DNA from 2 places in the Arthrobacter saudimassiliensis genome. Region 1 is predicted to be linked to the other one. Evidence: predicted binding sites of a transcription regulator. Region 1 holds the regulator's gene; the other holds the start of a gene.
What was found. The regulator LexA, encoded in region 1, represses DNA repair genes until DNA is damaged. The targets are predictions, from matches to a motif close to TCGAACANNTGTTCGA.
Positions count from the first base shown of each region.

Region 2: the regulator LexA is predicted to act here: its motif matches at 4,533-4,548, upstream of AC5RV6_RS09995 (DUF6504 family protein).

Region 1 covers NZ_JBNHFX010000003.1:38,674-45,706, forward strand. Annotated here, with positions in the region: gene AC5RV6_RS11425 (histidinol-phosphate transaminase) at 15-1,151, opposite strand; gene AC5RV6_RS11430 (LysM peptidoglycan-binding domain-containing protein) at 1,300-1,680, opposite strand; gene lexA (transcriptional repressor LexA) at 2,021-2,779, shown strand; gene AC5RV6_RS11440 (ATP-dependent DNA helicase) at 2,913-4,895, opposite strand; gene hflX (GTPase HflX) at 4,945-6,510, opposite strand; gene AC5RV6_RS11450 (class I SAM-dependent methyltransferase) at 6,643-7,033, shown strand, end outside.
Region 2 covers NZ_JBNHFX010000002.1:613,670-620,702, forward strand. Annotated here, with positions in the region: gene thrS (threonine--tRNA ligase) at 1-501, opposite strand, end outside; gene AC5RV6_RS09990 (DNA polymerase III subunit alpha) at 589-4,086, opposite strand; gene AC5RV6_RS09995 (DUF6504 family protein) at 4,099-4,410, opposite strand; gene AC5RV6_RS10000 (hypothetical protein) at 4,747-5,211, shown strand; gene AC5RV6_RS10005 (MDR family MFS transporter) at 5,208-6,851, opposite strand; gene AC5RV6_RS10010 (MDR family MFS transporter) at 6,924-7,033, opposite strand, start outside.

The sequences.
Region 1 (7,033 bases):
GGCTGAGAACCAGTCTAGTGCGCGGCGCGGACGCCGGACCGGCCGGCGTCGTCCTGGGCAAGCAGGGCACGCAGGGCGTCGAGGAAGGCGGTGGTTTCCGCTTCGGTTCCGGCGGTGACGCGCAGGTGGCCGGGAATGCCGACGTCGCGGATCAGCACTCCGGCCTCCAGCAGTCCCTGCCAGATGCGGTGCGGCTCGGCCAGGCCGCCGAAGAAGACGAAGTTGGAGTCGGACGGGGCGGGCGTGAGCCCCAGCGCCGTCAGTTCGTCGACGATGCGGTCGCGCTGTCCCTTGATGTCCTCGACGTTGGCCAGCAGCGCATCTGCATGGGCGAGGGCGGCGTTGGCGGTGGCCTGGGTCAGGGCCGAGAGGTGGTAGGGCAGGCGGACCAGGCGCAGCGCGTCGGTGATTTCCGGCGCTGCGGCCAGGTAGCCGATGCGGGCGCCGGCGAGGGCGAAGGCCTTGCTCATGGTGCGCGAGACGATCAGCCGTTCGCGCCCGGGCAGCAGTTCCAGCGCGCTGGGCGTGCCCGTGTGGGAGAACTCCGCGTAGGCCTCGTCGACGATCACGATGGCGTTGCTTGCCCGGCCCGCCTCGTAGACGGCTTCGACGACGTCCAGGCCCAGCGCCGTGCCGGTCGGGTTGTTCGGCGAACAGAGGAAGACAATGTTCGGCGCGGCGTCACGGACCTGCCCGGCCGCCGACTCGGCGGAGAGGGTGAAGTCTTCGGTGCGCTTCCCGGACAGGTAGGTGGTGCCGGTGCCGCTGGCCAGCAGCGGGTACATGGAATACGTGGGCGGGAAGCTCATGGCGGTCCGGCCCGGTCCGCCGAAGGCCTGGAGGATCTGCTGCAGGACCTCGTTGGAGCCGTTCGCCGCCCAGATGTTGTCGCGGCTCAGTCCGTGGCCCAGATAAGCGGCCAGGCGGTCCCGCAGTTCGGTGAACTCGCGGTCGGGGTACCGGTTGAGGCCCACCGCTGCTTCGGAGACGGCGGCCACGATGGCGTCGCGCACATGTGCGGGCAGGCCGTGGGTGTTCTCATTGACGTTCAGCAGGACGGGTACTTCCAGCTGCGGAGCGCCGTAGGGCGAAAGGCCGCGGAGATCGTCGCGGAGCGGAAGGCGGTTGAGTTTGTCCAGCTGTTCAGTCACCCGTCCAGCTTAAGTCCGCAGGCACTGCTGGGGAGAATCCCGGGGCGGGGGGTTACGGCCCTGCGGCTGCAGCGGCTCACGCGCCGCAGGCCCCGGGGGCAGAAGCAGCGGCAGGTACAGGGGCAGGTGCAGGCGGTGGTCCGGCCGCTCAGCGCGAGACCGGGACGTAAAGCTGCGCGCCGGCCGGGATGGTGGCTTCCTGCAGGTTGTTCAGCTCCATGATGTCGGCGACGACGGCGCGCGGGTCACGGTCCGGGACGTATCGGTCCGCCAGCCCCCACAGCGACTCACCGGTTTCCACGCTGACCTGCAGCGTGTGGGCGGCCGGATCCTGTGTCTCGCTGCCGGCGATCGCGGGGGCGGTGAAGAAGGCGGCCAGGAAGATCAGGGCTGCGGTGACCAGCATGAGCGGCAGGCCCACCAGGACCAGGCGGCCGCGGCGGGTGAGGCGCAGCGGGGACGCGGGACCCGAAGCGGAGGACGGGGTGGCGGACGCGGCGGACAGGCCGGGCTGAAGTGCGAGTGACATGGTTTTCCTTTCCGAACCGCGGGGCCCATCAGGCTCGGGCGGTGCGGTTTCGAAGCTTGTTTCGAAAGTCCGCTCGGATTAAGAGCAGCTTCTTTCGAATCTTTGTTCGATCAGCTGGATCCTTTCTAGCACCTGTCTACGAACGTTGTCGAGACTCGCTCGAACAAATGTTTGAAAACAGGGGGCTGCTCCCCTAGCGTTGTGAGCAGCACCGGAAGCTGACAGAAGCGAGTCCATCACCCGCCTCTGACAAAACCGCCGGGAGCCCGGGCGGCACCGCCGTCCGTACGCACGAAAAACGCGGCCGGATGCACCGGCCGCCGGCCTGAAGGGAAGCGCCGTGGCACGCAGGACTGTAAGCGGAGGCACCGATGCCTCCACCTCCGGGCGCCCGGCCAAGGGCCTGACTCCCCGCCAGCAGAGGATCCTGGAGACCATCCAGCGGTCCGTCAGCAGCAACGGCTACCCGCCGTCCATGCGCGAGATCGGTGACACCGTGGGGCTGGCCAGCCTCTCGAGCGTGACCCACCAGCTCGGCCAGCTGGAAAAGCTCGGCTACATCCGGCGTGACCCCAAACGGCCCCGGGCCATGGAGATCCTCACACCGCTGATGCTTCGGGACGCCGAGCCTTCAGCCCCGGCCGCCCCGGCGGCAGCCCCCGCACCGTCCGGCGGCGCGGCGGAGGCGGGCAACGTCACCCCGCTGCGGACGGACACCGCGCTGGATACCGCCATGGTCCCGCTGGTCGGCCGCATTGCCGCCGGCGGTCCGATCCTCGCGGACCAGCAGGTTGAGGACATGGTTCCGCTGCCCCGCCAGCTGGTGGGCCACGGTGAGCTGTTCATGCTGCGGGTCTCCGGCGACTCCATGGTCGACGCCGCCATCTGCGACGGCGACTGGGTGGTGGTCCGCCGCCAGCCGACCGCGGAGAACGGCGACATCGTGGCCGCGCTGCTCGATGACGAAGCCACGGTGAAAACCTTCCGCCAGCGCGAAGGCCACACCTGGCTGCTGCCGCAGAACACCCGCTACGAGCCGATTCCGGGCGACCACGCCACGATCATGGGCAAGGTTGTCTCCGTGATGCGGTCGCTCTAGGCACCCGCTCCTCCCGCTCCGCCCTCGACCCTGGCGCCGGCTTCGGCGCCGCGGTCGGGGGCGTTTGCGTGTACGGACGGGCCGGGGGAAGCGCCGGGCCCGCGGGCGTGCGCCCACATCCCCTGCGCGGGCGTCAGGCCCCGCTGCCGGCCTTCGACGCGGCGGCGAGGCGCTGGAGCGCCTTAAGCACGACGGCCCGGTCCGCGGTCGGCCAGAACGGCGGCAGCGCCGAACGCAGGAAGCCTCCGTACCGCGCCGTGGCCAGCCGCGAGTCCAGCACCGCCACCACGCCCTGGTCTTCGGCCGCCCGGATCAGCCGGCCCGCCCCCTGGGCCAGACGCACCGCGGCGTGCGTGGCGGACACGCTCATGAAGCCGTTGCCTCCCGCGCGGGCCACGGCCCGGCTGCGGGCCGTCATCAGCGGGTCGTCCGGGCGCGGGAACGGAATCCGGTCCAGGACCACCAAGCGGCAGGACGGGCCCGGGACGTCGACGCCCTGCCACAGTCCCATGGTGCCGAACAGGCAGGTCCGCTCGTCCTCGGCAAACTGCTTCACGAGCGAGGCCATTGAGGACTCGCCCTGGCACAGGATCGGTACGTCCAGCCGTTTCCGCATCGCCTCGGCGGCCTCTTCGGCCGCCCGCCGTGAGGAGAACAGGCCCAGCGCAGCGCCGTCCGAAGCGGCGATCAGCTCGGCCAGCTCATCGAGCTGGGCCTCGGAGGTCCCCCGCTCCGGCTTGGGCAGGTCCTTGGCGATGTACAGCATCCCCTGCCGCGGATAGTCAAAGGGGCTGCCGACGTCGGCGCCCTCCCAGGCGGGCGCTCCCGGGCCCTGCAGGCCGAGCGCTCCGGCCACCGGACCGAACTCCGCACCGATGGCCAGCGTGGCGCTGGTCAGCACCACGGTGTGCCCGTCGAACAGGTTTTCCCGCAGCTTTCCGGCCACGGACAGCGGGGCGATGTTCAGCGTCGCCGGCGCGTCGTCGTCGGGCGGCTGGTAGCCGCCGGACGGCGAGAAGGTGCTGCTGCGCGAGGCCCAGACAACCTCTCCGGATTCGGGCGCGGACTCCAGCCGTTCGCACAGCTCAAGGATCGCCATCAGCCGGGAGCGGGCCATCTGCCGGCCCCCGTCGGCGTTGTCCTGCCCGTCCGGCTTCGAATCGGACAGCGCGACACGGCACGCCTCACGGACACGCCCGACGGCAAGCAGCTGGTCTTCGTTCAGCCCCGAAGGCAGCAGCCCGGAGGCGATGCCTTCGATGGCGCCGTCGAAGGCGCGGCCGGCGTCGGCGAGTTCCTGCACGCTGGCGTTGGTGTGCTTGCGCGCCGCGGTCACGGCGGAGCTGATGGTGCCGCCGGAGAGCTGGCCGGTGACCGCTCCGGTCACCCGGTCGGCGAGCTCATGCGCCTCGTCGATGACCACCACGTCGTAATCCGGCAGCACCGCCAGGCCCTCGAAGGCCGCGATGGCCAGCAGGGCGTGGTTGGTGATGACCAGGTCGGCTTCCGCCGCCTTGGCGCGGGCCCGTTCGCTGAAGCACTCGGCGGCCATCGGGCATTTCTGGGCGCCCAGGCACTCCATGGAGGTGACGGACACCTGCCGCCACGCCCGGTCGCTGACGCCGGGCACCAGCTCGTCGCGGTCCCCGGTCTCGGTCTCCTCGACCCATTCGTGCAGGCGCTGCACGTCGCGGCCCAGGGCACTCACCGGGCCGGTGCCGGGGGCGGGGTGCCCGACGGCGTTCTCCTCCCCCAGCACGAACAGCGCGCCCGGGTCGTCTTCGTCGGGAAAGCCGCCGCCGGTCTTGTGCAGGCAGACGTAGTTGCTGCGGCCCTTCAGCAGCGCGACGTCGACCGGGCGGGGCAGCTCCGGCTCGAGGGCCTCCAGCAGGCGCGGCAGGTCACGGCCGACGATCTGCGCCTGCAGCGCGAGCGTGGCCGTGGAGACCAGCGCCGGTTTCTCGCTTTCCACGGCGTGGGCCACCAGCGGCACCAGGTACGCCAGCGACTTGCCGGTGCCGGTGCCGGCCTGGACCAGCAGGTGGCGGCGGGACTCAATTGCATCCGCCACCTGCCGTGCCATCTGGTGCTGGCCTTCGCGGTTCTGCCCGCCCATCGCCCGGACGGCGGCGTCGAGCAGCGCGAGGACCTTCTCGGGGCGCTGCTTAGCCACGGGTGGTGAAGGGCTCCAGTTCAGGAGCCAGTCCTTCCCGAACCATGACGCGGAGCCGGGTGCCCTCTTCGACGTGGTCCATGGACAGGATCTCGGTGTCCTGGCTGTGCAGCCGGGACACCACGTCGCCGCGGTCGTAGGGAACCAGCAGCTCCAGCTCCACGGCGGGCCGCGGGATGGAGGCCGAGATGGTTTCGAGCAGCTCGTCGATGCCTTCACCGGTCCGGGCCGAAACCACCACGTGCCGGCGCTCACGCTGCCGCAGCCGCTCGAGCACGAACGGATCGGCGGCGTCGGCCTTGTTGAGCACGATGATCTCCGGCACCTTGCGGGCGTCGACCTCGGCGAGGACCTCGCGGACCGCCGCGATCTGGCCTTCCGGATCCGGATGCGAGGCATCCACCACGTGCAGGATCAGGTCGGCGTCGGCGACCTCCTCCAGCGTCGAGCGGAAAGCCTCGACCAGCTGCGTGGGCAGCGACCGCACGAAACCGACGGTGTCGGCCAGGGTGTAGCCCAGGCCGTCGGGGGTCTCGGCGCGGCGGATGGTCGGGTCCAGGGTGGCGAACAGGGCGTTCTCCACCAGCACCCCGGCGTTGGTGAGCCGGTTCAGCAGCGAGGACTTGCCCGCGTTGGTGTAGCCGGCGATCGCCACCGAGGGCACCGCGTTGCGCTGCCGGTTGGCCCGCTTGGTTTCCCGAGCGGGCTTCATGGCGGCGATTTCGCGGCGCAGCTTGGCCATCCGGTTGCGGATCTTCCGCCGGTCCAGCTCGATCTTGGTTTCACCGGGACCGCGGGAGCCCATGCCGGCGCCTGCGGAGCCGACCTGGCCGCCGGCCTGCCGGGACATCGATTCGCCCCAGCCGCGCAGGCGCGGCAGCAGGTACTCCAGCTGCGCCAGCTCGACCTGCGCCTTGCCCTCGCGGGACTTGGCGTGCTGGGCGAAGATGTCCAGGATCAGCGCGGTGCGGTCAATGACCTTGACCTTGACGATGTCCTCCAGGCCGCGGCGCTGCGACGGAGACAGTTCACTGTCCACGATCACGGTGTCGGCGCGGGTGGCCATCACGATGTCCTTGAGTTCCTGCGCCTTGCCCGAGCCCAGGAACGTGCCGGGGTCCGGCTTCAGCCGGCGCTGGATGATGCCGTCGAGCACCTCGGAGCCTGCGGTCTCGGCCAGGGCCGCCAGCTCGCGGAGCGAGTTCTCGGCGTCGGCGGATGTCCCTTCGGTCCACAGCCCGGCCAGGACCACGCGCTCCAGGCGCAGCTGCCGGTATTCGACCTCGGTGACGTCTTCGAGTTCGGTGGAGAGGCCGGCGACGCGGCGCAGGGCGCGCCGTTCCTGCAGGTCCTGCTGCTCACCGTCGTAGTCGGAATGCTCCTGGCCTGGTTCGTCCAGTGCCTGGGCCCGACCGTGCTTCGCTGTAGCGCCGTTCGGCCCGGCCGCAGCCTTGGCCTCCACAGCGCTGTCCTTCGCGAGGATCCTGTCGATTACCCCCTGGATTTCCTCCGGAGACAGCTCCGGGGACGAGGCGACAGGACGGGAATTATTGGTCATGGTCTCCTTTAGGATTCGTTACACACCATCCTAGGCCAGAGCCTGCCGATGTGCCTGTTGTGGTCAACGTCGCGCAGCGCCATTTTCTTCCCGTCCCCGGCCCGTGGCAAGGGCGCACTAGGCTTGGGGATTATGGGTTCAGAGCACTACTTCAGTTCGCAGCCGTCCGGTCCGGAAAAGCGCCGGCGGATCAGCGTGGTCCTCGACGGCGCGGAGCGCTCCGTCCAGACGGCCGGCGGCATCTTCTCCCCCGACGGCGTGGACAAGGGCACCGCCGTCCTGCTCGCCGAGGCACCCGCCCCGGCAGCCGACGGCGTGCTGCTGGACATCGGCTGCGGCTGGGGGCCGATCGCGCTCACCCTCGCCCTGAAGTCTCCTGCGGCGCAGGTGTACGCCGTGGACGTCAACGAACGCAGCCTGGGCCTCACCCGTGACAACGCCACGGCTCTCGGCCTGGACAACGTGCGCACCTGCCTGCCCGAGGACGTTCCCGGAGATCTGCGCTTCGACACCATCTGGTCCA
Region 2 (7,033 bases), on a different contig from region 1:
GCCGGCTTCCTCGGCGCCGTCCTTCGTGCCCAGCAGTTCGAGCTTGTACGGCTCATTGGCCATGGCCTCGCGGGCTTCGTCTTCGGACACCACGCGGCGGACGAATCTCTGGTTCGAGTTGACGATCTTCTGCATCATCTTCTCGAGGGTCTTCAGGTCCTCAGGGGTGAACGGCTCGGCGACGTCGAAGTCGAAGTAGAAGCCGTCCTTGATGTACGGCCCGATGCCCAGCTTGGCGTCGGGGCGCAGCTGCTGCACCGCCTGGGCCATGACGTGCGCGGTGGAGTGGCGCAGCACGTTAAGGCCGTCTTCGGAATCAATGGTCACGGCCTCCACGGAGGAGCCGGGAACCAGCGGGGTGTCCAGGTCCTTCAGCACCCCGTCAACGCGCATCACGACGACGTCGCGGCGTTCGAAGAACAGGGCGGCGCCGGTGGTGCCGGTATCCACCGTGGTCTCTTCGCCGTCGACGATGAGGGTGAACTGTTCCGGCACTGACACGTTGTCTCCTAGATTTGCTTGTCCGGCGCGTGGGATCGCTCCCTTCGATACCGCGGCAGAGTCAGCCGCGGTCGCGCCCCTACGATGTTATCCGCTGTCGCCAAGGCCAACCAACCTGCCGCGCCTGCCGGAGCGGCGGGGCACGACGCCGGCGGATGTGCCGGCAGGTTCGGCGGCGGGCATCGCCGCGGCCAGGTCCGCGGGGAGGTCGTCGGGGGTGAGGTCCGCGAGGTTCCAGGCGGCGGTGGCCTGCAGGCTGATGCCGCGGGCACCGGTGCGCCGGGTCAGCCCTCGGATCAGCAGCAGTTCGGTGCCGAAGAGCAGCGGGCCGGCCTGTTCCTGCGCCTCGTGGAAGAAGGTGCAGTCGATGCAGCCGGTGCCGTCGTCGATGCTGATGAACACCACCCGCCGGCCTCCGCGCATGGGCGGGGTCTGGGTGGCCACGCGGATGCCGGCCACCAGCACCTCGGTGCCGTTGCGCAGCGCCAGCAGCTGCTCGGCGCGGGTCACGCCCAGCTGCTCCAGCAGCGGCCGGTAGCTGTCCATCAGGTGCGCGCTGACGTCGACGGCGAGCAGGTCCAGTTCGGTGCGGACCTTCTCGGGCAGGCTGGGCTCGGGCAGCTCCGGATCCAGGTTCTCCAGCTCGGTGTCTCCCAGCGGCAGGGCCAGCTGGCCGGGGATCGGGGCGTAGCGGGCCGACGGCGTGCGGGCCGGCTGGGCGGCCAGGTGCGCCACCAGGTCCGCCCGGCTGCCGCGGGAACCGGTCTCGCGGGTGAGCGAGTCGAAGGCTCCGAGCTGGGCCAGCCGCTGCAGCGAGGGCCGGCTGAGCTTCGCCCGGGCCCGCAGATCGGCGAGGGAATCGTAGGGCTGCCCGGCGGTGATCCGGCGGACCTCGGCGGCGGAGAGCCCGTAGATGCCGGCGAAGCTGAGCCGGATGCCCAGCCGTTCGGGCCGGGCCGGATGTCCTGGCCGGCCGGGCTCGGCGGAAACCCGTTCCACCCGGTACTGCTCGCCGCTGCGGTTGATGTCCAGCGGCAGGATGGGGATGCCCATCCGCCGGGCCTCGGCGACCAGCAGCCGGCGCGGGTACATGCCGGGGTCGTGTTCGAAGATTCCGGCCAGGAACGCCTCGGGGTGGTGTGCCTTCAGCCAGGCGGACTGGTAGGTGGGCACCGCGAACGCCGCGCCGTGCGCCTTGCAGAAGCCGAAGCTGCCGAAGGCCTTCAGGGTTTCCCAGACCCGGTCGATCACCTCGGCCGTGTAGCCGCGTTCGGCGGACCGGGCCCGGAAGTACGCCTCGACGCCGGGTTCGGCGTCTTCGTTTCCGAGCAGCCGCCGCAGTTCGTCGGCCTTGGCCAGCCCGCAGCCGGTGAAGACGTCGAAGGTGCGCAGCACCTGTTCGTGGAAGACGGTCACCCCGTGGGTTTCGGCCAGTACGGGACGCAGCGCTTCGTGCGGGTATTCATCCGGGGACCAGCCGTGGCGGTGCTCCAGGTAGGGGCGGACCATGTCGGATTTCATCGGCCCGGGACGGAACAGGGAGATGTCGATGATCAGGTCGTTGAATTCCCGCGGGGCGAGCTTGCCGATCAGCTCGCGCTGGCCCGGAGATTCGATCTGGAAGCAGCCCAGGGTGTGGGTGCTGCGGATCAGCTCGTAGGTGGGTTCATCGTCCAGCGGCACGGCATCGAGGTCGATCCGCCCGTCGTCGCCGATCCAGTCCGGAACCCCGGCGTCGGCGTCGGGTCGGTGCCGGCCGGCGTCGGCGACGTCCTGGGCCCCGTCGTGGATGCGGACGATTTCCCGGACCGCGAAGGCCATGGCGGACTGCATGCGCACCCCGAGCACATCGAGCTTGAGCATGCCCATCGGATCCATGTCGTGCTTGTCGAACTGGGACATCGGCAGGCCCAGGCCGCTGGGCTGGACCGGGGTGCGGTCCAGCAGGGTGGTGTCGCCCAGGATCACCCCACAGGGGTGCATGGAGATGTGCCGGGGCAGCCGGTCCAGGCGTTCGGTGAGGTCCACCAGCAGGTCCAGCTGCTTGTTCTTCTCCACCCGGCCGGAGATCTCCCGCAGCTCGGGCTTCTCGGCGAGCGCCTCACGGAACCTGCTCGCCGAGAAGCGCCACAGCTGTTTGGCGACCGCTCCGATCTCCTCGTCCTCCAGCCCCAGGGCCAGGCCGGCGTCGCGCACCGCCCCGCGGGCACGGTAGCCGTTCTGCATGCTCATCAGGGTCACGCGTTCGGCGCCGAAACGTTCGAAGATGCGCTCGTAGACGTGGTGGCGTTCGGCGCTTTCCACGTCAATGTCGATGTCCGGCAGTGTGGAGCGGTCGCGGGAGAGGAAGCGTTCGAAGATCAGGTCGTGCGCCAGCGGATTCACGTGGCTGACGCCCAGCAGGTAGTTCACCAGCGAGGAGGCACCGCTGCCCCGGGCCGCGGCGCGGACCCCCATGCCGGTGATCATGGCGGAGACCTCGGCGACGGTCAGGAAGTAGGACGCGAAGCCCAGCCGGCCGATGATGCCCAGCTCATGCTCCAGCCGGGTGCGGATCGCCGCCTCCCCCGCGGAGTCCGGGGACGGGAAGCGGCGGGTGATGCCGGCCTCGCAGCGGGCCCGCAGCTCCGCCATCGGTTCGCCGCTGATGCCGATCACCGAGGCCTCGGGCACCACGGGGCGTTTCCAGCCCATGTCCTCCGCCGGATTCATCCGGCAGCGGTCGGCCACCGCCTCGGTATCGGCGAGCAGCCGGGCGGCCCCGGCTCCCCCGTAACCGGCTTCGGCGCTGATCTCCCGGGCCAGGGCGGCCATGGTCCGGGCGTTCTTCAGCCAGCCCTGCCCGTTGGGCTGCAGGTCCTGCAGGCGGGACAGGGCGGTCAGCGAGCGCGCGGCGTCGAGCACATCGGCGGTGGCGGCGCCGTCCTCATCGACATACCGCACCGCGTTGGTCAGCACGGCGGGCAGGTGCATCTCATCGGCCAGCCGGAACATGCGCACCGCATGGGCCAGGCACAGGTTCTCCCCCGGGGCACTCAGATGCGTGGCGACCTCGACGGCGAGCACCCCGGCGGGCAGGATCCGGCGCCAACGCGCAAACAGGGTGCGCGCCACGGCATAGCTGCGGCTGCGCATGGCCTGCCCGACATCGGAGTACGGGCCCACCAGGACGGTGAGCAGCGGCTCCCCCTCCGGGCCGACGGCGCGGGCTGCCAGCTGCTCACGGGTTACCCCCACCGGCGGCCCCTGTCTTCCCTTGGAGGGGGAGGTGCCGGCGTGGGCGTCGGACACCAGCCGGCACAGGGCCGCGTACCCCCGCCCGTGGTTCCCGCCATGGGCGAGCACGACCACCCGCCCGGTGGTTCCGCCGTCGTCGAGCACCGCCAGGTCGACGCCGATGACGGCGTCAAGGCCGGTGTCCAGGCAGGCACGCAGGTGTTTCACCGCCCCGTAAAGGCCGTCCCGGTCGGTGACGGCGAGCGCATCGGCTCCGTCGGCGGCAGCGGCGGCGGCGAGCTCCTCGGGCCAGGACACTCCGTAGTGGGCGCTGAAGGCGCTGGCAACGTGCAGGTGGGTAAAGGGCATGAAGGGCTCGGCCTAGGCGCTTTCCCGCAGGGCGTCATGGACCCGGATCAGCCGCCAGCGCCCGGTGTCCACCTGATGGGAGATGTCCAGGGTACGCAGCGCGGAGCGTCCGTTCAGGCGGGCCTGCACCCGCCAGATCTCGTGGTCCACCAGCCCGGGGCCGTGCCCGCGCTCTGCCCGGGTTTCCTCCTCCCACCATTTCCGGCGCTCGTACCAGCGCACCGGATCCGCCGCCAGCCGGTAGGTGCGCCCGCCCCAGAGCAGCCGCAGGGGCACGCCGGCCGGCGAGCACACCACCTCTATCGCCTCGCTGAAGACTCCCATGCCGGTTTCCTTCCAGCCCCGCTGTCGGGACACCTCCCGGCAGCGTCCAATGCATCTGAGGCCCGCAGGCTTCGGATACGTACGTGACACTTCCATTGGACGCCGAACACAACGCCCTGTCTTCGAACACATGTTCGAATTCCAGTGTACGACCGCCTACGGACAAACGGGACACCCCTCCCGGGGATCAGCTGCTTTGGCCCGTGAACCAGCGCCTGCATTCACATCACCCGCCCGCAGGCAGGTAAGAGCAGACCCCATGAGGCACACTGGTGCAAACGACCCACCCGCCCCGGACTCCGCCCAGGGACTTGGATTCAAGGACAGGAACAGCCCGTGCCCGAAAACAGCCAGCCCATCCCGCCCGATCCCGGTTCCTATGTCAATCCGTATCGGCAGGCCCCCGGGCCCGACGGCGGCGCCGCCCCTGCCGGTTCCGGGCAGGCCGGTTCCGAACACGCCGGTTCCGAACAGGCGGCACCGGATCGGCGCCGGATCGGGCCCGGCGCCATTGTCGGACTCGTCCTGTCCACCGTCGTGTGGGTGTTGTCAGCGCCTGTGGTGTTTGAACTCCTCGACCTTTTCCTGAGGGACAGCGTCCGCAGCGGAGCGCTGGAGCTGGTGCCCTTCTTCGGTATCGCCGCATGTGCCGTCGGAGTGGTCGGGTTCATCGTGGCCTTCAGCCGGGGCAACCGCAGGCTGGCGGCCCGGCTGTACAACTGGGCGGCCCTTGCCTGGGTGGTGCTGTTGGGGGCTCTGGTGGTCGTGTTCTTCATGCTTCTGACCGCCGCTTTCAACTAACCCGCACGCCCCTCCTCCGCCGCCTCCGCCCGCGCCGTCGTCGACAGCGGCACCTCCCTGATGAACAGGCACAGCACCAGTGCCGCGGCGACCAGCGGCACGCTGACCAGGAAGATCGGCGGCAGCGCCTGGCCAAAGGCCGAGGCGATGAAGTCCTGCACCGGCGCCGGCAGGCCGGCCCGCAGCTGCGGGGTCAGGGAATTGATGGATTCGCCGGTCACCGTGCCGGCGAGCGCGGGCGGGGCGTCGGCGAGCTGGTCATCCAGCCGGGTGATGAAGATGGAGCCGAACAGGGCGATGCCGAACGAGGCGCCGATCTGCCGGAAGTAGTTGGCGGAGGAGATGGCGGTGCCCATCACCCGGGGCGGCACGCTGTTCTGCACGATCAGCACCAGGTTCTGCATCAGCGCCCCGATGCCCAGGCCCAGCACGGCCATCCCTGCGGCGGTGAAGGCGTACGGCGAGTCGGCGGAGATCCGCGAGAGCATCACCAAACCGATGATCACCACCGCGCAGCCGGCGATCGGATAGGCCTTGTACCGTCCGGTCCGCGAGATCAGCTGCCCGGTTCCGATGGAGGAGACCAGCACTCCGCCCATCATGGGCAGCATCATCAGCCCCGATCCGGTGGCGGTGGCCCCGTTGACCATCTGCAGGAAGGTCGGCAGGTAGGAGATGGTGGAGAACATCGCCACGCCTACCGCAATGCCGGCTGCCACGGGGAGCACGAAGTTTCGCATCCGGAACAGGGTCAGCGGCACCACCGGCTCCGCGGCCCGCAGCTCCACCGGAATGAAGGCGGCGGTCGCAGCCAGGGCGACGGCGGCGAGGCCGAGGATCTGCCAGCTGGCCCATGGATAGGTGGTCCCGCCCCAGCTGGTGAGCATCACCAGGGCGGCGCTGGCGACGGCGAGCAGCGCCGCACCGCGGTAGTCCAGCCGCGGCCGCGGACCGCCGGGCCTGGGCAGGTGGAGGGAGGAAATGACGACGGCGAGCGCGACGGCGCCGATGGGCAGGTTGATGTAGAAGACCCACCGCCAGGACCAGGCATCGGTGATCCAGCCGCCCAGCAGGGGCCCGGCCACTGAGGCCAGGCCGAAGGCGGCCCCGATCAGGCCCATGTAGCGTCCCCGGTCCCGGGGCGAGACCAGATCGCCCAGGATGGCCTGCGCACCGATCATCAGCCCGCCGCCGCCGATGCCCTGCAGCGCGCGGAAGGCAATCAGCTGGCCCATGTCCTGCGCCAGCCCCGACAGCATGGACCCCAGCAGGAAGACCCCGATCGCGAAGACGAAGATGTTGCGCCGCCCGTACAGGTCTCCCAGCTTGCCGTAGATCGGCAGGCCGATGGTGGCGGCCAGAATGTAGGCGGTGACGACCCAGGACAGATGCTCCAGGCCGTTCAGGTCCCCGACAATGGTGGGCAGGGCGGTGGCCACGATGGTCTGGTCCAGGGCGGCGAGCAGGACCGAGAGCAGCAGCCCGACCAGGATGACCCGGAGACTGCGGCGCTGCCGGGGCGGTTCAGCCGTCCGCTCCCGGTGTCTCGGCGCGCGGGGCACGGTCCGGGGCGCAGCGGCCGGTACGGCCCCCGCGGCGGCCCCTGCAGCGGCCCGGGGCAGGAATTTCCGATGCGACATGCCGACATCCCTTCTGCGGAGCCCGCTTCGGCGGCTCCGGATGGTGAGTGGTTCCGGTCCTGTGTCCCGGTCTCAGCTCCTGGCGTCTTCGTCCACGGTGACCCGCGCCGTTGTGGACAGGGGTTTCTGGACGATGAACAGGGTGAGGATAAAAGCCATGCCCAGGATCGGCACGCCCAGCA